DNA from 4 places in the Pseudogulbenkiania sp. FW507-F1 genome. Region 3 is predicted to be linked to each of the others. Evidence: predicted binding sites of a transcription regulator. Region 3 holds the regulator's gene; each other region holds the start of a gene.
The links. Region 3 encodes sigma-54, which starts transcription at its own class of promoters, with help from an activator protein. Its sites were predicted from a motif close to CTGGCACGCTTCATGCTT; they were not measured.
Positions count from the first base shown of each region.

Region 1: glnA (glutamate--ammonia ligase) is a predicted target of sigma-54. The motif match lies at 2,552-2,569, and genes of this name have one in related genera.
Region 2: AC3WG5_RS16490 (nitrate/nitrite transporter) is a predicted target of sigma-54. The motif match lies at 2,952-2,969, and genes of this name have one in related genera.
Region 4: AC3WG5_RS05335 (flagellar hook-length control protein FliK) is a predicted target of sigma-54. The motif match lies at 1,808-1,825, and genes of this name have one in related genera.

Region 1 covers NZ_JBYSWM010000007.1:61,255-66,542, reverse strand. The annotation lists gene glnL (nitrogen regulation protein NR(II)) at 1-302, opposite strand, end outside; gene AC3WG5_RS06295 (DUF4124 domain-containing protein) at 400-897, opposite strand; gene glnA (glutamate--ammonia ligase) at 1,069-2,487, opposite strand; gene AC3WG5_RS06285 (rhodanese-like domain-containing protein) at 2,760-3,215, shown strand; gene aroE (shikimate dehydrogenase) at 3,336-4,157, shown strand; gene mtgA (monofunctional biosynthetic peptidoglycan transglycosylase) at 4,157-4,840, shown strand; gene mgtE (magnesium transporter) at 5,055-5,288, shown strand, end outside.
Region 2 covers NZ_JBYSWM010000032.1:10,805-16,092, reverse strand. The annotation lists gene AC3WG5_RS16505 (CmpA/NrtA family ABC transporter substrate-binding protein) at 1-907, shown strand, start outside; gene ntrB (nitrate ABC transporter permease) at 932-1,846, shown strand; gene AC3WG5_RS16495 (ABC transporter ATP-binding protein) at 1,850-2,641, shown strand; gene AC3WG5_RS16490 (nitrate/nitrite transporter) at 3,165-4,376, shown strand; gene AC3WG5_RS16485 (bifunctional protein-serine/threonine kinase/phosphatase) at 4,539-5,288, shown strand, end outside.
Region 3 covers NZ_JBYSWM010000020.1:7,968-13,255, forward strand. The annotation lists gene kdsC (3-deoxy-manno-octulosonate-8-phosphatase KdsC) at 1-49, shown strand, start outside; gene lptC (LPS export ABC transporter periplasmic protein LptC) at 46-609, shown strand; gene lptA (lipopolysaccharide transport periplasmic protein LptA) at 599-1,120, shown strand; gene lptB (LPS export ABC transporter ATP-binding protein) at 1,117-1,845, shown strand; gene AC3WG5_RS13455 (RNA polymerase factor sigma-54) at 1,851-3,254, shown strand; gene hpf (ribosome hibernation-promoting factor, HPF/YfiA family) at 3,322-3,651, shown strand; gene ptsN (PTS IIA-like nitrogen regulatory protein PtsN) at 3,769-4,230, shown strand; gene hprK (HPr(Ser) kinase/phosphatase) at 4,223-5,179, shown strand; gene rapZ (RNase adapter RapZ) at 5,160-5,288, shown strand, end outside.
Region 4 covers NZ_JBYSWM010000006.1:30,110-35,397, reverse strand. The annotation lists gene fliM (flagellar motor switch protein FliM) at 1-165, opposite strand, end outside; gene AC3WG5_RS05340 (flagellar basal body-associated FliL family protein) at 170-682, opposite strand; gene AC3WG5_RS05335 (flagellar hook-length control protein FliK) at 855-1,772, opposite strand; gene fliJ (flagellar export protein FliJ) at 1,893-2,339, opposite strand; gene fliI (flagellar protein export ATPase FliI) at 2,352-3,746, opposite strand; gene AC3WG5_RS05320 (flagellar assembly protein FliH) at 3,727-4,512, opposite strand; gene fliG (flagellar motor switch protein FliG) at 4,493-5,288, opposite strand, start outside.

The DNA.
Region 1 (5,288 bases), on a different contig from region 3:
CCGTCGTTGTCGATCGGCGTGATCGACAGGGCGACGTGCAGCGGCTGCTCGTTGTGCAGCAGTTTCAGTTCGAGGTCGTGTTCGATGAAACTGACGTTGTTCTTGAACGCGGTATCCAGCGCCTGCTTCAGCGCTGCACTGTTTTGGAACAGTCCGGTCAGTTGATGGCGCAGCAGTTCGCGCCGTCCCAGTGCCAACAGGTTTTCACTGGCGGGATTGACGTAGTCGAGCGAACCGTCGGTCCGCACGATCAGCACCGGGGTGTCGAGCAGTTCGAGCCCGGCAAAGCTGGATGGTGTCATGGAAATCCGGTCGTGAAGAGTGTGTCCGCTATCCGTATAGCAATATCCACGCCAGCGCTGCAAGCGGACCCAAGCCTCTTTACCGGAATGCTATGCCTTATTTTGGTGCATTGGAAGCGGACTGCCCCAACTCGCGCCGCAAGGCTTCCACGTTCTTCTGGTGCTCGGTGACCTGGTTCTGCAGTTGCTGCACCCGGTCGAGGTATTTCTGGTAGTTGCGCTCGTTGCCAAGCCGGGTGGCCCGGCCTTCCTCCAGCGCCTTCTGGGCCTCGGCCAGCGCCTTCTGCTCGTTGGCCAGCTCCTGTTCCAGGATCTTGCGCCGGCCGTTGTCGCGCTGCTGCTGGGTGGCGTTGTCGACGTTGGGATAGCGGCCGCTGCTGAAGGGCGGCGTGCTGGGAGTGGTGGACGGCGCCGAGCTGCTCGACTTCGCCTCCTCGCTCGAATACGTCGACAACGGCGACAGTTTCACCGGCACGCCGCCTTTCATCGGGGTATTCGAGAAGGTGACGTGACCGCTGGGGTCGACGTACTTGTAGATGGTCTGCGCCTGCGCCAGGCTGCACGCCAGCAACAGGCCGAAAATCATGGTCTTCATGGGTGGGGGGAAACCTGCATGGTCTATCCTGATAGGTGATTTCATCATAAGCAAATCCGCGTCATCCGTCACATGGGGATAAGCCGGCGCCCGCCGGCGGGCCGTGCAGCTGGGCAGAAAAACAAAAAACGGCAGCCGAGGCTGCCGTTCGATTCGGGTACGGGCCGTGAATTACAGGCTGTAGTACATCGAGAATTCCACCGGGTGGGTGGTCATGCGGGTCAGGTTCACTTCCTGCATCTTCAGTTCGATGTAAGCGTCGATCCACTCGTTGGAGAACACGCCACCACGGGTCAGGAACTCACGGTCGGCGTCCAGCGCGGCCAGGGCTTCGTCGAGCGAGGCGCACACGGTCGGGATCAGCTTGTCTTCTTCCGGCGGCAGATCGTACAGGTTCTTGTCGGCGGCATCGCCCGGGTGAATCTTGTTCTGGATGCCGTCCAGACCGGCCATCATCAGCGCGGCAAAGCACAGGTACGGGTTGGCCAACGGATCCGGGAAGCGGGCTTCGATACGACGGCCTTTCGGGCTGGCCACGTGCGGGATACGGATCGAGGCGGAGCGGTTCTTGGCGGAGTAGGCCAGCTTCACCGGCGCTTCGTAGTGCGGAACCAGACGCTTGTACGAGTTGGTGCCCGGGTTGGTGATGGCGTTCAGCGCCTTGGCGTGCTTGATGATGCCGCCGATGTAGTACAGGGCGGTTTCGGACAGGCCGGCATAGCCGTCACCGGCGAACAGGTTCACGCCGTCTTTCCAGATCGACTGGTGCACGTGCATGCCCGAGCCGTTGTCGCCGACGATCGGCTTCGGCATGAAGGTGGCGGTCTTGCCGTAGCTGTGGGCCACGTTGTGCACCACGTACTTCAGGATCTGGGTCCAGTCGGCACGCTGGGTCAGGGTGCTGAACTTGGTGCCGATTTCGTTCTGGCCGGCGGTAGCCACTTCGTGGTGGTGCACTTCGACCGGCACGCCCAGTTCTTCCAGCAGCAGCACCATGGCGGAACGCAGGTCTTGCGAGGAGTCGACCGGCGGAACCGGGAAGTAGCCGCCCTTCACGCCCGGACGGTGGCCCATGTTGCCGCCTTCGAACTGTTCGGCGGACGCCCAGGCAGCTTCTTCAGCCTGGATCTTGACGTGGCAGCCGGACATGTCGGCGCCCCAGGTCACGGAGTCGAACACGAAGAATTCCGGTTCCGGACCGAAGTAGGCGGTGTCACCGATGCCGGAAGCCTTCAGGTAGGCTTCTGCGCGCTTGGCGATGGAGCGCGGGCAGCGGTCGTAGCCCTTGCCGTCGGCCGGGTCGATCACGTCGCAGGACATGAACACGGTCGGCTCGTCGTAGAACGGGTCGATCTTGGCCGTGGCCGGGTCGGCCATCAGCAGCATGTCGGAAGCCTGGATACCTTTCCAGCCGGCGATCGAGGAGCCATCGAAAGCGTGGCCGTGCTCGAACCACTCTTCGCCGTCATCGAGAACGACGTGGGCCGGGATGGAAACGTGCTGCTCTTTACCGCGGGTATCGGTAAAGCGAAGATCTACAAATTTGACGTCGTTGTCCTTGATCAGTTTCAAAACGTCTGCAACCGCCATGGTGTTCTCCTGTTGGGCTACGTGCATCAGAGTATGCGTTGTACTAAGGGTTTGCGACTAAAACTAGCAGGAAGCGTGCCAGCCCGTTCCGGCGGGCTTGCCCATTGTGGCACAAGCCTCGCCGGACTTGCACGTGCCATGGCAGGCTCCGGTTTGGTGCGTCACATTATTGCCATGCTCGATATTGGTGCATTCGGCATGGTTTGCGCCGGAGCGGGGCTTTCCCGATAATCACTGTAAACAAATAATGTAATCCCCTTGCAAGGAGAGTGATGATGAGCAAGATCAACGAGATTCTGCACCGGGCCGGCGAGCGCGGCAGTTCCCAAGGGTTGCCTTATGCCGGCGCGGTGACGCCGGACGAGGCGTATGAACTGTTGCAGGGCATTCCCGAAGCGGTGCTGGTCGACGTGCGCAGCCAGGCCGAATGGCAGTTCGTCGGCGTGGTGCCCGACGCGCTGCGCATCGAATTGCGCAGCTTTCCCGGCATGGTGCCCAACCCGAATTTTGCCAATCAGCTGATGCAGCAGGTGGACAAGGAGAAGGTCGTGCTGTTCCTGTGCCGTTCCGGAGCCCGCTCCGACGAAGCCGCGCGCCTGGCCACGGCGTCGGGCTACGCCACGGTTTACAACGTGCTGGAAGGATTCGAGGGCGACAAGGACGCCGAGCAGCACCGCGGCCGGATCAATGGTTGGAAAGGGCGTGGTTTGCCCTGGATTCAGGGATAAATGGTTGATGTTTGTCGGGCTTCGCGGCAAAGTGCAGAGTTGAAAGAATTACCATTAATGACGTCGCCGCGCGCTGCAAGCGTATTGGCCGTCGTTGAGCAATATCGAGAAAGCAGAATCATGACCGACCGTTACGCCGTCATCGGCAACCCCATCTCCCACAGTCAGTCTCCGTTCATCCATACGGAGTTCGCCCGCGCCTGCCAGCTCGACATCCAGTACGAGAAGCTGTTCGCCGAACTCGACAAGTTCGATCAGGTCGTCGCCGAGTTCGTCGCGGCGGGCGGCAAGGGCATGAACGTCACCCTACCGTTCAAGGGCAACGCCTATCGCATGGCAACCGAACTGACCGCGCGCGCGCGCGCCGCTGAGGCGGTGAACACCCTGACCTTCCGCGACGGCAAGGTCTACGGCGACAACACCGACGGCGTCGGCCTGGTGCGCGACATCGTCGAAAACCTCGACTTCCCGATCGCCGGTCAGCGCGTGCTGATCCTGGGCGCGGGTGGCGCGGTGCGCGGTGTGCTGGCGCCGATCCTGGAGCAGAAGCCGGCCGCGCTGACCATCGCCAACCGCACCCTGATCAAGGCCGAGGCGCTGGCGCACCAGTTTGCCGCCTGGGGCGAGATCAACGCCACCGGATATGAAGGACTGGAAGGCAAGACCTTCGACCTGGTGATCAATGCCACCTCGACCAGCCTCAGCAACGAGCTGCCGCCGGTCCCGTACGGCGTGTTCACCGCCCGCACTCTGGCCTACGACATGGTTTACAGCAAGGGCCTGACGCCGTTCCTGAAGCGCGCCCAGTCGGAAAACGCCGGCATGCTGGCCGACGGCCTGGGCATGCTGGTCGAGCAGGCCGCCGAATCGTTCTCGATCTGGCACGGCGTGCAGCCGGAAACCCGCAAGGTCACCAACATGCTGCGAGACGTGCTGGCCTGATGCGTCTCCTGCTCAAGATCGGGGCGGCCCTGGTGGCCGCCCTTGTGCTGTATAACCTGTGGATTTTCGGGCACGTGCTGTACTGGCGCACCAACAACCCGTCCGCCAGCGCCTTCATGAACGAGCAGCTGGCGCGCCTGCAGGAAGAGAACCCGGACGCCGAGCTGCACCACAAGTGGGTGCCGTATCAGCGCATTTCGGCCAACCTCAAGCGCGCCATCATCGCCGCCGAGGACGCCAAGTTCGTCGACCACGAGGGCTTCGACTGGGACGGCATCGAGAGTGCCTTCGAGAAGAACATGAAACGGGGCAAGATTGTCGCCGGCGGCTCGACCATCAGCCAGCAGCTGGCCAAGAACCTGTTCCTGTCCGGACACAAGACTCCCTGGCGCAAGCTGGAAGAAGCCGTCATCACGGTGATGCTGGAAGCGGTGATGGACAAGCGGCGTATCTTCGAGATCTACCTCAACGTGATCGAATGGGGTAACGGGGTGTTCGGCGCCGAGGCGGCTTCCCGCTACTACTACCGCACCGGAGCCAGCAACCTGTCCGCGTCGCAAGCCGCCAGGCTGGCCGCCATGGTGCCGAATCCGCGCTATTACGACGAGCACCGCGGAGCGCGCGGCCTGGCGCGCAAGGCGCATATCATCCAGCGCCGCCTTTCCTACGCCGAATTGCCCTGATCCGGCGTGTTTTCCCCGGGTTTCCGGCTGGAACCCGGGGCCTTCACGTGCTAGAATCCCGCCTTTCTTTTCGTTTGGCCGTGCCGCGCACGGCATTAACGCATGGACTTACCCAGTTATCCTGTAACGAAATCCCGTTACTCTATTATCGAATAATCCCCGCCTTCAGGACCGCAGTGCGCGTGCACTTCCGCTGAGGCGGAAGGAGGCGTGCATGACGGTTGTCGAAAAGAAACAACCCACTGATCGTCTGCAGGAAAACCTGAGCCAGGTGCAGCGCCTGATCGAGCGCCACCGGCTGGTCGAAGACTTGGTCCATCGCCAGGAGATGGAAAAGCACGACCTGGTCGAGAACCTGGTTCACAAGCAGAACCTGGTCGAACTGCAGCACAAGCTGAGCCAGCTCCACCCCGCCGACGTCGCCCACATTCTGGAGGCGCTGCCGCTC
Region 2 (5,288 bases), on a different contig from region 3:
CGGCGGTCCGAAGAAGGACATGGCGGTGCTGATGACGCTGAACCAGAACGGCCAGGGCATCACGCTCTCCAACCAGCTCAAGGCCAAGGGCGTGACCTCCGGCCCGGCGCTCGCCAAGCTGATCAAGGCCGAGCCGCGCGAATACACCTTTGCCCAGACCTTCCCCACCGGCACCCACGCCATGTGGCTCTACTACTGGCTGGCCGCGCAGGGCGTCAACCCGATGAGCGACGTCAAGACCATCGTGGTGCCGCCGCCGCAGATGGTGGCCAACATGCGCGTCGACAATATGGACGGCTACTGCGTCGGCGAGCCGTGGAACGCCCGCGCCATCGCCGACAATGTCGGCTTCACCGTGGCCACCACCCAGCAGATCTGGGCCGGCCACCCGGAAAAGGTGCTGGGCAGCACCGGCGACTGGGTGAAAAAGAACCCGAACACCGCGCGCGCGCTGACCGCGGCGCTGCTGGAAGCCTCGCGCTACATCGACGATGTCAAGAATCGCGCCAGCGTGGCCAAACTGATTTCCGACAAGGCCTACGTCAACGCGCCGGAGCCGGTCATCGAGGGGCGCTTCCTTGGTTCCTACGAAGACGGCCTGGGCAAGAAGTGGCAAGACCCCCACCTGATGAAGTTCTTCGACGAGGGCAGGGTCAACTTCCCGTATCTCTCCGACGGCATGTGGTTCCTCACCCAGCACAAGCGCTGGGGCTTGCTGAAGGCCGATCCGGACTACCTGGGCGTGGCGCGACAGATCAACCAGATCGCGCTCTACAAGGAAGCCGCTGCGCTCGCCAAGGTCGCGCTGCCGCGTTCCGATATGCGCTCGGCCAAGCTGATCGACGGCGTGGTGTGGGACGGCAAGGACCCGAAAGGCTACGCCGCTTCGTTCAAGATTCGCGCCTGAGCCACGGAATAGGGGAGAACCACCATGCAAGCCATCAAGCATGAAGCCCGTGTCGTGAGCGGCACAGAGAGCAAGACCGTGGAACAGACACTGCCGGCGCGCACCGCGTCGAAACGCCGTTTCCCGTCGCTGGAATCGGCCGACACCTCGCCCGCCGTGCGCCTGCTGGTGCAGGCGATCAAGACCGTGGTGCCGCCGCTGTTGGGGCTGGCGCTGCTGGTGCTGGTCTGGGCCGTGGTTGCCAAGTCGCGCGGCGGCCTGCCGGGGCCGCTGTCCACCTGGGAATCGGCCAAGCTGCTGTTCGCCGATCCGTTCTACCGCAACGGGCCGAATGACCAGGGCGTGGGCTGGAACATCCTCAATTCGCTCGGGCGCGTCGGCATCGGCTTCGGCCTGGCGGCGCTGGTGGGCATTCCCGCCGGCTTCATCCTCGGCCGCTTCGCCTTCGTCTCGGCGATGTTCGCGCCGGTGATCAGCCTGCTGCGACCGGTTTCGCCGCTCGCCTGGCTGCCGATCGGCCTGTTGGTGTTCAAGGCCGCGAGCCCGGCGTCGATCTGGGTGATCTTCATCTCCAGCGTGTGGCCGATGATCCTCAACACCGCCGCCGGGGTACGTGCGGTGCCGCAGGATTACCTCAACGTGGCGCGCGTGCTGAGATTGTCCGAGTTCAAGGTGTTCACCACCATCCTGTTCCCGTCGGTGTTGCCGCACGTGTTGACCGGGGTGCGCCTGTCGATCGGCGTGGCCTGGCTGGTGATCGTGGCGGCCGAGATGCTCACCGGCGGCGTCGGCATCGGCTTCTGGGTGTGGGACGAGTGGAACAACCTCAACGTCGAGCACATCATCATCGCCATCTTCATCGTCGGGCTGGTCGGGCTCTTGCTGGAGCAGGCGCTGATCCTGCTGGCGCGCCGCTTCAGCTTCGGTCAGGGAGTGTGAGTCATGGAAAAATTCGTCGAATTGCAAGGCGTGGGCAAGAGCTTCGCTAGTCGCCAGGGCCGTTTCGTGGCGCTGCGCGATGTAAACCTGACCATCCGCCAGGGCGAGTTCGTGTCGCTGATCGGCCACTCCGGCTGCGGCAAATCCACCGTGCTCAACATCGTCGCCGGGCTGTACGACCCCGATGCCGGCATCGCCTTGTGCGGCGGGCGCGAGATCGACGGGCCGGGGCCGGAGCGTGCCGTGGTGTTCCAGAACCACAGTCTGCTGCCGTGGCTGACCTGTTACGGCAACATCTACCTCGCGGTGGAGAAAGTGTTTGGCCAGCGCGAGAACAAGGTCCAACTCAAGGCGCGCTGCGAGGCGGCGCTGGCGCTGGTCAACCTGAGCCACGCCAGCGACAAGTACCCGCACGAGGTGTCGGGTGGCATGAAGCAGCGTGTCGGCATTGCCCGCGCGCTGGCGATGGAGCCCAAGGTGCTGCTGATGGACGAGCCGTTCGGCGCTTTGGATGCCTTGACCCGCGCCAATCTGCAGGACGAGCTGGTGAAGATCGTCGAGGCCACCCGGGCCACCGTGGTGATGGTGACGCACGACGTGGACGAGGCGGTGCTGCTCTCCGACCGCATCGTGATGATGACCAACGGCCCGGCCGCCACCGTCGGCGAGGTTCTCGAAGTGGCGCTGCCGCGTCCACGTGAGCGGCTGGCGCTGGCCAACGACAGTGCCTACCACGGCTATCGCAGCGCGGTGCTGGAGTTTTTGTATCAGAAGCATCTGCGACCGGCAGCGTGAACCTATTGCATCAGGCTGCTGTGCCTGCGCATCTCCTTCGGAGATTCGCTCAGCGATACGGAATCCTCATGTGGTCAGGGTACATTCGGGTTCCTGGACGCTGGCGGCACTCAACCTGCTTTGGCTCGCTGGCCTACTGAAACAGGCCCTATGTACTTTGGGTGGTAATGGAGGGCGGGGAAGACGAGAGTCTTCCCCGCTTTTTTCATGGCGCGGGCGCCGATGTGCCCGGCTGGTGCATCGGCGCACTTGTGCAGTGCGCCAGACCGCGTGCGACGGCGCCAAGGCCCACCTGGCGCGGCTTTCGTGGCTGGCACGCTAGTTGCTATATCAACCTCGAACAATTCAGCTCCGGCACGCCGGGCCAACGAAGGCCAGGTTCGCCGGATGGCAGGGGGAGACCAATGTGGGTCTTTCGCCTGAGACGGACAACGGCGTCCGCTACCACGCAGCCAACACTGCGCGGCGGCGGACGTTTTTTTTTGCGCGGCGACTGGTTCGCATCGATATCGGGAGAAGGTACATGAACAAGAGTTTCTGGAAGGCCGGGCACTGGCCCACTCTGCTGGCCGCGTTTCTCTACTTCGACTTGAGCTTCATGGTCTGGTACATCCTCGGGCCCTTGGCGATCCAGATCGCCGACAGCCTGTCGCTGTCCGCGCAGCAGCGCGGCATGATGGTGGCCACGCCGATCCTGGCGGGCGCGGTGCTACGTTTCGCCATTGGCCTGATGGTGGACCGCCTGTCGCCCAAGACCGCCGGCATCGTCGGCCAGGTGGTGGTGATCGCGGCTCTGGGCACTGCCTGGCACTTCGGCATCCACTCCTTCCACCAGGCGCTGCTGCTGGGCCTGTTCCTCGGCGTGGCCGGCGCCTCGTTCGCGGTGTCGCTGCCGCTGGCGTCGCAGTGGTATCCGCCGGAGCACCAGGGCAAGGCGATGGGCATCGCCGGCGCCGGCAACTCCGGCACGGTGTTCGCGGCCTTGCTGGCACCGGGGCTGGCCTCGGTCTACGGCTGGGAGAACGTGTTCGGCTTCGCGCTGATCCCGCTGTCGATCGTGTTCGTGGTGTTCTGTCTGTTGGCCAAGAATGCGCCCAACCGCGCGCCGGCCAAGTCGCTGGCCGATTACCTCAAGGTGCTGGGCGACAAGGATAGCTGGTGGTTCATGTTCTTCTACAGCATGACCTTCGGCGGCTTCGTCGGCCTGGCCGGCGCCTTGCCGGGCTACTTCCACGACCAGTATGGCCTGAACGCGGTGACCGCCGGCTACTACACCGCCGCCTGCGTGTTCGCCGGTTCGATGATGCGCCCGCTGGGCGGCGCGCTGGCCGACCGCGTCGGCGGCATCCGCACCCTGCTGGTGATGTACACCATCGCCGCGCTGATGCTGGGCGTGGTCGGCTTCAACCTGCCGCAGGCCTACGCCGCGCTGGCGCTGTTCGTCGGTGCCATGCTGGCGCTCGGTTGCGGTAACGGCGCGGTGTTCCAGCTGGTGCCGCAGCGCTTCCGCAAGGAAATCGGCGTGATGACCGGCCTGGTCGGCATGGCGGGCGGCATCGGTGGTTTCCTGCTGGCGGCGGGCCTCGGCTTCGTCAAGCAATCCACCGGCAACTACCAGATCGGCCTGTGGCTGTTCGCCAGCCTGGGCCTGGTGGCCTGGTTCGGCCTGCACAGCGTCAAGCTGCGCTGGCGCACCACCTGGGGTGCGGCCAGCGTGACCTCGGCCCGGGTATAGTTCGAACAGGAGGACCCGCGCGCCAGCTGTTCCGGGTAGGGACGGCCGGTGCGCGCTGAGCGGATCTCTCGCCGGCCCAGAGTGGCCCGCGAGAGATTCGCACACTGACCACCCTCATCCGCCGACGCCATCGCCGAGGCGGATGGGAACAAGGATTCGACCATGTCGCTCGCCCTGACCGTCGGTCACGCCACCGATGCCGGCCCCAAGCCGCGCAACGAGGATGCGCTGGCCTGCGTGACGCCGGAGGCCGGCCTCTTGACCAGCAAGGGGGCGCTGTTCGTGCTGGCCGACGGCGTGTCGAGCTGCGCCGACGGCAAGCTCGCCGCCCAGTCCAGCGTGCGCGCGGTGGCGGCGGACTACTACGCCACGCCGGAAACCTGGGAGGTCGGCACCGCGCTCGATCGCCTGCTGACCGCGCACAACCGCTGGCTGCGCTCGCAGGGCAAGACGCTGGTGGCGACGTTGACCGCACTGGTGCTGCGCGGCCGGCGCTTCACCGTGGCGCACGTCGGCGACAGCCGGCTCTACCGCCTCACCGGCGGCCGGCTGTTCTGCCTCACCACCGACCACGTCTGGGACGAGCCCTCGATGCGCCACGTGCTCAAGCGCGCCATGGGGCTCGACGAGCACGTCATGGCCGACTTCCTCGACGGCGACGTGGCCGAGGGCGACGTGTTCCTGCTGGTCAGCGATGGGGTGTGGGGGCCGCTGCCCGACAAGCGCCTGGACGAAGTGCTGCGGCTGCACGTCGATCCGCAGCGCGCGGCCCAGGTGCTGGTGGAGGAGGCCATCGCCGCCGGCTCCGGCGACAACCTGTCGGCCATCGTGCTGCGCGTCGACGGCCTGCCTTCGGCCAACCTCGGCGACGAGCTGGCGCGCGGGGCCTTCCAGTCGCTGCCGCCGCGGCTC
Region 3 (5,288 bases):
GCAGGCCCAGGGCAGCTTCGATGAGGTGATGAACAGGTACCTGGCATGATCCTGCGCGCCCAGCGGCTATTTCCCATCGTCCTCCTGGCCCTGACCGGCCTCTTGACGTTCTGGCTCGACCAGATCTCGCGCTGGACGCCGGAGACGCGCGCGCTCGACCCGAACAAGCCCGAATTCGTCGCCGAGCACTTCACCGCCCTGCGCTACGACACCACCGGCAAGGTACAAGACCAGCTCAGCGCCCAGCGCATGTGGCAGTACCCGGGCAAAGACGACCTGTTCTTCGACGCCCCCACGCTGCAGGTCTTCGCCGCCGGCGTGCTGCAGTACGACGTGCGCGGCCAGACCGGTCGTTACAACAACAAGACCCGCCAGGCCTTCTTCGACCGCCAGGTGACGCTGTTCAAGCCGGCCGACGCGCAGCGCCCGGAAACCCGCGTCGACACCTCGGTGATGTACGTCGACCTCGACAAGCGTCTGGCCCGCTCCGCGGCCCCGGTCACCATCCATTACGGCACGTCGGTAGCCCGTTCGGTCGGCTTCACCTACGACCAGCGCGCCGGCCTGCTGAAACTGCTCTCGAATGCAAGGGTCGTCTATGCGAAATAAATTCACCCTGACGCTGGCCGTGCTGGCCGGACTGTGCAGCGCCACGGCCGCTCTGGCGGAAAAAGCCGACCAGAGCAAACCAATCGAAATCAACGCCAACAGCGGCACCCTCGACCAGCTCAAAGGCCACACCGTGTGGGAAGGCAACGTCGTGGTGACGCAGGGCACGCTGCGCGTCAACGCCGACCGCGTCGTCGTCACCCGCGACGACAAGGGCAACCAGACGGTGCAGGCCACCGGCAAGGTGGTCACCTTCCGCCAGAAAATGGACGGCAAGGACGAATACATCGAAGGCCAGGCCAGCCGCCTCGACTACACCGGCATCACCAACACCGCCGTGCTCACCGGCAACGCCCGCGTCAAGCGCGGCGAAGACCTGGTGATCGGCGACGTCATCACCTACAACACCCAGAGCCAGACCTACCAGGTCAAGGGCGGCGCCGCCACCGGTCCCAACAAGGGCCGCATCACCGTCATCCTGCAACCGCAAACCACCGGACAGCAGCCATGAACGCCAGCGTACTGAACGTCACCGGGCTGAAGAAGCGCTTCAAGAAGCGCACCGTGGTCAAGGACGTCTCGCTCAACATTGAAAGCGGCGAGGTGATCGGCCTCCTGGGGCCCAACGGCGCCGGCAAGACCACCAGCTTCTACATGATCGTCGGCCTGGTCAGCGCCGACGACGGCCGCATCCAGCTCGACCAGCAGGACATCACCCACTTCCCGATGCATCAGCGCGCCCGCCTCGGGCTGGGCTACCTGCCGCAGGAAGCATCGATCTTCCGCAAGATGACCGTGGACGAAAACGTCCGCGCCATCCTCGAGATCGCCGGCCTCAAGGGCGAGGAGCTGGAACAGGAACTGACGCTGCTGCTGGACGACCTCAACATCGCCCACCTCCGGGAAAGCAACGCGCTGGCCCTGTCCGGCGGCGAGCGCCGCCGCGTCGAGATCGCCCGCGTGCTGGCCACCCGCCCGCGCTTCATCCTGCTCGACGAACCTTTCGCCGGGGTCGACCCGATCGCCGTGATCGACATCCAGAAGATCATCTCCTTCCTCAAGGAGCGCGGCATCGGCGTACTGATCACCGACCACAACGTGCGCGAAACGCTGCGCATCTGCGACCGCGCCTACATCATCAGCGACGGCGCCGTGCTGGCCTCCGGCAAACCGCAGGCCCTCGTCGACAATGAAAAAGTTCGCCAGGTCTACCTGGGCGAACATTTCCACCTGTAACCGCCATGAAGCAGTCGCTACAGCTCAAGGTCTCGCAGCAGCTCACGCTGACCCCGCAACTGCAGCAGTCGATCCGGCTGCTGCAACTGTCCACCGTCGACCTGCAAACCGAAGTCGAGCGCTTCCTGCAGGACAACCCGCTGCTGGAACGGGGCGACGAGCCCGTCGCCGACAGCGCCCCGGCCGAGACCGCTGGCGGCGAGGCCGAGCCCGAACGCCAGGAACCGGAACGCGAGGACAACAGCAGCGGCGAACTCACCGACTGGGGCAGCGGCAGCCGGCGCGGTGAAGACGGCGACGATTACGACCCGATGGCTAACGTGCCGCGCCCGGTCACGCTGCGCGAACACCTGCTGGCGCAGCTGGGCGAAATCGCCCTGCCCGAGCGCGACTGCGCCATCGTGCAGCTCTTGATCGAGGAACTGGACGAAGACGGCTACCTCACGATCGACCTGCAGGAACTGGCCGCCTCGCTGCCGCTGGAACTGGGCATCGAGGAAGACGAACTGGCGTTCGGTTTGAAACTGCTGCAGCAGTTCGAACCGCAGGGGGTCGGCGCCCGCTCGCTGTCCGAATCGCTGGCGCTGCAGCTGGCCCAGTTGCCCGACAGCACCCTGGGCAAGGCCCTGGCGCATGCCATCGTCCGCGAGCACCTGACCCTGCTCGGCAATCGCGACTACACCCGGCTCAAGCGTCTCTTCGACGTCAGCGACGCCGAACTGAAGCAGGCCCAGGCCCTGATCGCCCGCCTCAACCCGCGCCCGGCCTCCGGTTTCGGCGTCGACGACACCCGCTACATCATCCCGGATATCGCCGTGCGCCGCGTCAAGGGGCGCTGGCGCGCCGAGCTCAACAACGCCGCCGTGCCGCGCCTGCGCGTCAACCAGATGTACGCCCAGATGCTCAGCGAAAACCGCGGCGGCGGCGGTGAAATGAGCTCGCGTCTACAGGAGGCAAAATGGCTGGTGAAGAATATTCAGCAACGATTTGACACTATCCTGAAAGTGGCGGAATCTATAGTCGAAAGACAGCAAGCGTTCTTTGAACACGGTGAAGTAGCCATGCGTCCACTCATCCTGCGCGACATTGCGGATGAGCTGGAACTGCACGAATCCACGGTCTCCCGTGTGACGACGCAGAAATACCTGCTGTGCCCGCGCGGCTTGTTCGAGCTGAAGTATTTCTTCGGCAGCGCACTGGAAACGGACAGCGGCGGCGAGTGCTCGGCCACCGCCATCAAGGCGCACATCCGCCAGATGATCGACGCCGAAAACCGCGCCAAACCCCTCTCCGACAGCGCCCTGGCCGACGAGCTCGCGAAACAGGGCATACAGGTTGCAAGACGCACCGTAGCGAAGTATCGTGAAGCCATGCAGATTCCACCGGTCAATCTGCGCAAGGTCCTCTGACCTTGGATTGAATCATCAGCATGCCCGGCAGCATCCGCCGGGCAGCCAACACAAGAAGGAGTAAGGTATGAACCTCAAAGTAACCGGTCTCCACCTCGACGTTACCCAACCGCTGCGTGATTACATCGAAAGCAAGCTCGAACGCATTACCCGTCATGTCGACCACGTGATCGACGTGGCGGTGACCCTGTCCGTGGACAAGCTGGTCCAGAAGGCCGAGGTCAACGTCCATCTCTCCGGCAAAGACATCCACGTCGAAGCCACCGAGTCGGACATGTACGCCGCCATCGACCTCCTGATGGACAAGCTGGATCGACAGGTTCTCAAGCACAAGGAAAAGCTGAGCGAACACCGGGCCATTCCGACACCGGCCCCGGCACCAGAAGCCACACTCTAAGCCCTTGATTGATAAAGCGGGAACCATCAGGTTCCCGCTTTGCTTTGCACAGTCCTTTCTCTGTCACACCAAAGCAACTAGAATCGTCGGGTTTTTGGCAGCTCTCAACAGACCCCTATGAGCCTGATCGGCAAAATCCTAACTCGGGACAACGTCCTGCTCGACCTCGACGTGGCCAGCAAGAAGCGCGTCTTCGAGCAGGTAGGCCTCCTGATCGAGAACACCCGCGGCATCGCGCGCAGTGAAGTGTTCGAGTGCCTGTTCGCCCGCGAGAAGCTCGGTTCCACCGGGCTCGGGCAAGGTGTGGCCATTCCGCACGGCCGCGCCCGTGGTCTGAAAGAGGCGGCCGGCGTACTGATCCGCCTCAAATCGGCGATTCCCTTCGACGCCCCGGACGGCAAGCCGGTACAGATCCTGTTCGTGCTGCTGGTGCCGGAACAGGCCACCGACCTGCACCTGCAGGTGCTGTCGGAACTGGCCCAACTTTTCTCCAGCCGGCCGCTGCGCGAAAAACTGCTCGCCGCCCAGAATGCCGACGAGCTCTACACCCTGCTGACCGAATGGTCTCCCAATGCCTAGCATAAGCGTTCGCAAGCTCTACCACGACAACCAGCACAAACTGAACCTGAGCTGGGTTGCCGGGACCGGCGGAGCCGACAACCTGATCGGCAACGACGAGCAGCGTCCGCTGCTGGCGCTGGTGGGCCACCTCAACTTCATCCACCCCAACCGGGTGCAGGTGCTGGGCCTGGCCGAAGTCGAGTACCTCGACCGCCTGGAACAGTCGGCCGCCAAGACCGCGCTCGACCAGCTGTTCCACAAAAGCATGTCGGTGGTGATGGTGGCCAACGGCCAGCCGGTGCCCAAGCTGCTGCGCGACTACTGCCACACCCACAACGTGCCGCTGATGACCACGCCGCTGGAGAGCCCCTACCTGATGGATGTGCTGCGCATCTATCTGGCGCGCGCGCTGGCGGTCTCGACCGTGCTGCACGGAGTGTTCCTCGACGTGCTGGAAATCGGCGTGCTGATCATGGGCGATTCGGCCATGGGCAAGAGCGAACTGGCGCTGGAACTGATTTCGCGCGGTCACGGCCTGGTGGCCGACGACGCCGTGGAACTCTACCGCATCGGGCCGGAAACCCTGGAAGGGCGCTGCCCGCCGCTGTTGCGCGACTTCCTCGAAGTACGCGGCCTGGGCATCCTGAACATCCGCACCATCTTCGGCGAAACCGCGGTGCGGCCGAAGAAGGTGCTCAAGCTGATCATCCACCTGGTCAAGGCCAACGACCAGGCGATGCAGGCGCTCGACCGCCTCAACATCCAGTCGGAGACGCAGGACATCATCGGCGTCATGGTGCGCAAGGTGGTGCTGCCGGTCGCCGCCGGCCGCAACCTGGCGGTACTGGTTGAAGCCGCCGTGCGAAACTATATTCTTCAATTACGCGGTATCGACAGCACCCGCGAGTTCATCGAACGGCATACCAACTTCCTCAGGGAACAAGAGCATGCGCCTGATACTGATTAGCGGCCTGTCCGGCTCGGGTAAATCGGTGGCGTTGCGTGCCCTGGAAGACGCCGGCTACTACTGTGTCGACAACCTCCCGGCCACCATGTTGCGCGAGGCGGTCGCGATC
Region 4 (5,288 bases), on a different contig from region 3:
GATCTCGAGCGTCGGCATGCGCCCGCGCACGATGCGTTCCTGACGACCGATGTCGTAGGTGCGAACACCCTGCGAGTCCTGGCCGCTGTCGTCCTCGGCCTCTTCTCCCGTGACACCCCGCAGAAGGGCATCGACCTCGTCCTGGGAGAGGATATCGTCGGCCATGGCGTTACTGCGACTGGATGATGAAAGCGGTAAACAGGATGTTTTCCACCGGCTGCTCCTCGCCCGCGTCCATCGATTCGTTGATGATCTTCTTGACCTGAGCCTTCAGCTTCACCTTGCCTTCCGGTGTGGAGAGCTCATCCGATGACTTGGACGACAGCAGCAGAATCAGCGCGCTGCGGATCTTGGGCATGTACTCGGTGAATTTTTTCTTGGCTTCTTCGCTGGCGAGTTCTGCCTGCATGTCCACCTGCAGCATGTTTCCGCCATTGCCGGCCAGGTTGACGACGAAGGTGTCCAGTTTTTCGAAGATGGGCGGGCCGTCTTTCTTTTTCTTGGGCTTCTCGGCCGTCTGTTCGGCATGAGCGTCGCCAGCCGGTGCATGCAGGCTGGTGAACATGTAGGCGGCCAGCCCCCCGACGGCAACAAGAACCAGCAGCAGCAAAGCGATGACAACGATCATCAGCTTGTTGCCGCCGCCTCCCGATTTTTTTTCGGCTTTCTTTTCTTCCGCCATAAACCTCAATCCGTATCTTGCAGTCTTCAAATAGTAAGCGATCTCTTTATGCTATTTTCCAGAAATCGCAGCAGACTGGATAGAGGCGAATGACAAATTCGACGTGTTATTCGTCATTTTATGGGGGGCACGGTTCCATCCCGTCCGCCCATGATGGGTTGCCCACCCGGATTCAGGCAAAAATGCTCAAGACATTCCTTGCCTTATTGATCAGCGACAAGGTGTCATTACCCTCTGCAGGGGCGTCTTCCTGCTGGCGCGCGGCCTTGGCCTGACGCTGGAACTGGCGCGGGTCGCCGGATTGGCCACTGGAAACCTGAGCGTCGGCCAGCTGCAAGCCGCTCGACGCCAGCATCGAGGCGAGCTTGGGCAGACTGTTTTCCACGGCTTCGCGCGCTTGCGGAGTGGTCGCACTGAACGTGACCTGAACTTGGTCATGGTTGAGTTTCAGCGTGACATCGATCGGGCCGAGTTCGGGTGGATTGATCTGGATCTGTGCCTTGTCGGCTTTCACGCTGACCAGCGAGAGCATCTGCTCGCTCATGGACTTGGCCCAGTTGCTGTCGCTGATCGGCAGCGGCAAGGCCAGCACCTTGGCCTGGCCGGCTTCAGCCGCCGCATGCGCCGCGCCAGTGGCCGAAGCGTGAACCGGCAAGAATTGTCCTTGCGCCGCGCCGTCCACCGGCAAATTTTGCGCCCCCGGCAGCGCATGCCGGTCGCCCTTCAGCGCGGTCAGCAACTCCTGCTGCGCCTCGTCCGCCGGCGACGCGTCGCCCTTCCCGAGTTGCAGACCCTGCTTCAGTTCCGGGGTAATGGTCGGCGGCACCGTAGGCAAGGCCATGACCGGTCCAGCGAGCACCGGCTCATCCGACAACGGGGCTTTCTTGGCCGATTTCTTGACGTTGCCTGCCCCCTCCCCGTCTGACTCGGTGCCGGAGGAGGCCGGCGACAGCGCGGCGAGCTGGCTCAGCTGCAGACCGAACAGACCGGCGAACGGGGAACCTTCCGCAACAACGCCGGCGGCCGAGGTGCCGCTCTGGACGGCCACGGCCTTGGCGCTCGCGGCCGGGGAAAGAATGGAAATAGTCATGGCCATGGGCTTCCAGCTAAATGATGGCCATAAAAAAGCAAGTTCCGGGCCAGGACATTGCAGGCACCTCACGTCACGGAGCCGCACCCGGCGCCGCACCTTGGTCAGCACACCGGCAGCCTAGTCCTCGTGCTGCTTGTCCCAGAAACGCCGGGTGGCGAACTCGTCGCTCAGCTTCTGCTGGCGCTTGGCTTCGAGCGCCTCTTGCCTCGCCCGTTCGCGCTCGATCAGCGTTTCGAACGCCTTCAACTGCTTGCGCTCGTTGTTCCAGGCCTGCCGCGCCAGCAAAAAGGTCTGCTTGCAGCGGTCGACCTCGGTCTGCTGGGTGGCCATGGCCTCGTCCAACCGCGCTATGAAGCGATGGAAATCCTGCCACTGCGACACCGCCATACCCTGCCCTCCGCCCTGCAGCAGCCGTTGGCGATACTCGTTACGAAAGGCATCGAGTTGATCCAGTCGCGACAGCGCTTCCGCCAGACGGGCCTGGGCCTGCCGCATACGCTCGGCGGCGGCTTCCTGCTTTTCTTCGGCCAACCTGACCAGTAACGCGTACTTGCTGGGCTTCATCGGCTGCGCTCACTACGCCAGGGTCGTGGCCAACTGCTCAAGACAGGAGTCATAACCGTGGGATTCGTGCATCGGCTGGGTGAGAAAGCCGACCATCGGCAGCTGGCGCCGGATCGCCTCATCCAGCATCGGGTCGGAGCCGGCTACGTAAGCGCCGACGCTGATCAGGTCGCGGTTGCGCTGGTAGCGGGAGTAGAGTTGTTTGAAACGCCGCGCCAGGTCCATCTGGCGCGGAGCTACCACGTCGACCATGACCCGGCTGATCGACTGCTCGATATCGATGGCCGGGTAATGGCCGGCTTCGGCCAACTCGCGCGACAGCACGAAGTGGCCATCGAGAATGGCACGGGCGGCATCGGCGATCGGATCCTGCTGGTCGTCGCCCTCGGACAGCACGGTATAAAACGCGGTGATGGCCCCGCCACCCCGCGCGGCATTGCCGGCGCGTTCGATCAGTTGCGGCAGGCGCGCAAACACCGATGGCGGGTAGCCCTTGGTGACGGGCGGCTCGCCGATGGCGAGCGCGATCTCGCGCTGGGCCATGGCGTAGCGCGTTACCGAATCCATCAACAGCAGCACGTCGAGCCCCTGCTCACGGTAGTACTCGGCCAGCGCCGTGGCGTAGGCGGCGCCATGCAGACGCATCAACGGCGGGGTATCGGCCGGTGCGGCCACGATCACCGAGCGGGCGCGCCCTTCCTCGCCAAGAATATTCTCGATGAAGTCCTTGACCTCGCGCCCCCGCTCCCCGATCAGACCCACCACCACGATGTCCGCCTTGGTGAAGCGCGCCATCATACCCAGCAGCACGCTCTTGCCGACGCCGGAGCCGGCGAACAGGCCCAGGCGCTGGCCGCGCCCCACGGTCAGCAGGCCGTTGATGGCACGTACACCGACGTCCAGAACATCGCGTACCGGCGAGCGCTCCAGCGGGTTGAGCGGCTGACTGTACAAGGGGAAGTAGGCTTCCGGCTGCAGCGGCCCCTTCTCGTCGAGCGGCCTCCCGAGGGAATCCAGCACCCGCCCCAGCAGATTGAAGCCGACGGGAACCTGCCTCCCGGCCGCCCCATTGAGACTGAGCGGCACCGTCGCCTGGCCGAAGGCCGGGGCATGCTGCATCGCCAGCGGCCGCACTTCGGAGCCCGGCAACAGACCCTGAACATTGGTCAGCGGCATCAGAAACACCTTGTCGCCGGCAAACCCGACCACCTCCGCCTCGACACGGCCGCCATCCGGCAGCGCCACAGAGCAGGCGCTCCCCACCGGCAGCTTGAGGCCGACAGCCTCCATCACCATGCCGGTAACACGCACCAGCTTGCCGCGCGTCGACCACAGCGGGGTGCGATCGGCGACAGCACGGCAATCGGCAAGGAAGCGCCGCTGGCGCTCAAGCAGAGGGTGAGTCATTGGCGGACGGCTCCAATCCCAGGGCGGACTTCAGCGCCTCGAGGCGGGCAGCCAGGGTCAGGTCCAGCCGCAACTGGGCCGTGTCGATAATGCAGCCGCCGCGCGCGATGGATGGATCGGCCAGCCACTGCCAGACGGTCTCCGGGGTCTCCTGCTGCAAGAAGGTGCGCGCCACCTCCAGATCGGCGGGGTTGACGCGCAAGCGCGCCTGCCCCAGCGAAGCCGGCAGGTCCGACATGGCCTGGCGCAGCAGCGACTCGATGGCACAAGGATCGCAGGCCAGATGCGCCGCCACCAGCCGCTCGGCCAGGCCGACCGAGAACGACAGGAGATCGTGCGCCATGTCGGCCTCGATCCGGTTGAGCCCCTCGGCAAACTGGTCGGCCAGAGCCTGCAGAGGCTCCCAATGCCGGGCAAACGCGGTGGAGGCCTCGGCCAGCGCTTCGGCATGTCCTTGCTGGCGCCCTTCGGCGAGGCCGGCCTCGTGACCGGTCTGCCACGCCTCCTGATGAATGGCCTCGAGCTCGGCGGCGGTCGGGTAGGAGCTGGCAGGAACCTCGTCAGCGGGATCGGCCTCGCCTTCTGCCACCGGGTCGGGATCGTCTCCCGTCAGCAGCGCCTCGTCCTCGGAAGCGACGGGATCAGCCTCACCCTCACTGCCGTCGAGGGGCGACGGCGCCTCCTCCTGGAAGCTGGCTGGCGACCAGGTGCGCCACTCCGTGACTTGCTCCCCCGGAATGATGGTGTTACTCGACGAGGCCTTCATCACCGCCCTTGCTGCCTAACACGATCTGGCCGTCGTCGGCGAGCTTGCGCACCACCTTGAGAATCTCTTTCTGCTCGGCTTCCACCTCGGACAGCTTGACCGGCCCCTTGGCCTCGAGATCGTCGCGCAGCATTTCCGCCGCACGCTGGGACATATTGCGGAAGATCTTGTCCTTGAGCTCCTGACTGGTGCCTTTGAGCGCCACCACCAGCGAATCGGTCTGCACTTCGCGCAGGATGGTCTGGATCGAACGGTCGTCGATGTCGAGGATGTTCTCGAACACGAACATCTTGTCCTGGATGCGCTGCGCCAGTTCGGGATCGTGCTCGCGGATATAGCCCAACGCCGAGGCTTCGACATTGCCGCCCATGAAGTTGAGGATTTCCGCCGTCAGGGCGATACCGCCAGCGGCGCTCTTCTTGATGCGGTCGGAACCCGACAAGAGCTGGGTCAGTACGTCGTTCAGTTCACGCAGCGCCTGCGGCTGCACCCCTTCCAGCGTGGCGGTGCGGATCAGCACCTCGTTGCGCAGTCGCTCGGGGAAGTAACCCAGAATGGCGCTGGACAGATCCGGGTCGAGATGAACCAGAATGGTGGCAACGATCTGCGGGTGCTCGTTGCGGATGAGGTCGGCGGCCGACGACGGGTCCATCCACTTCAGGCTCTCGATACCGCTCTGGTCGTTGCCCTGCATGATCTTGTCGAGCAGGTTGGACGCCTTGTCCGCCCCCAGTGCCTCGACCAGCACGTTACGCAGGTATTCGTCCGAAGCACCG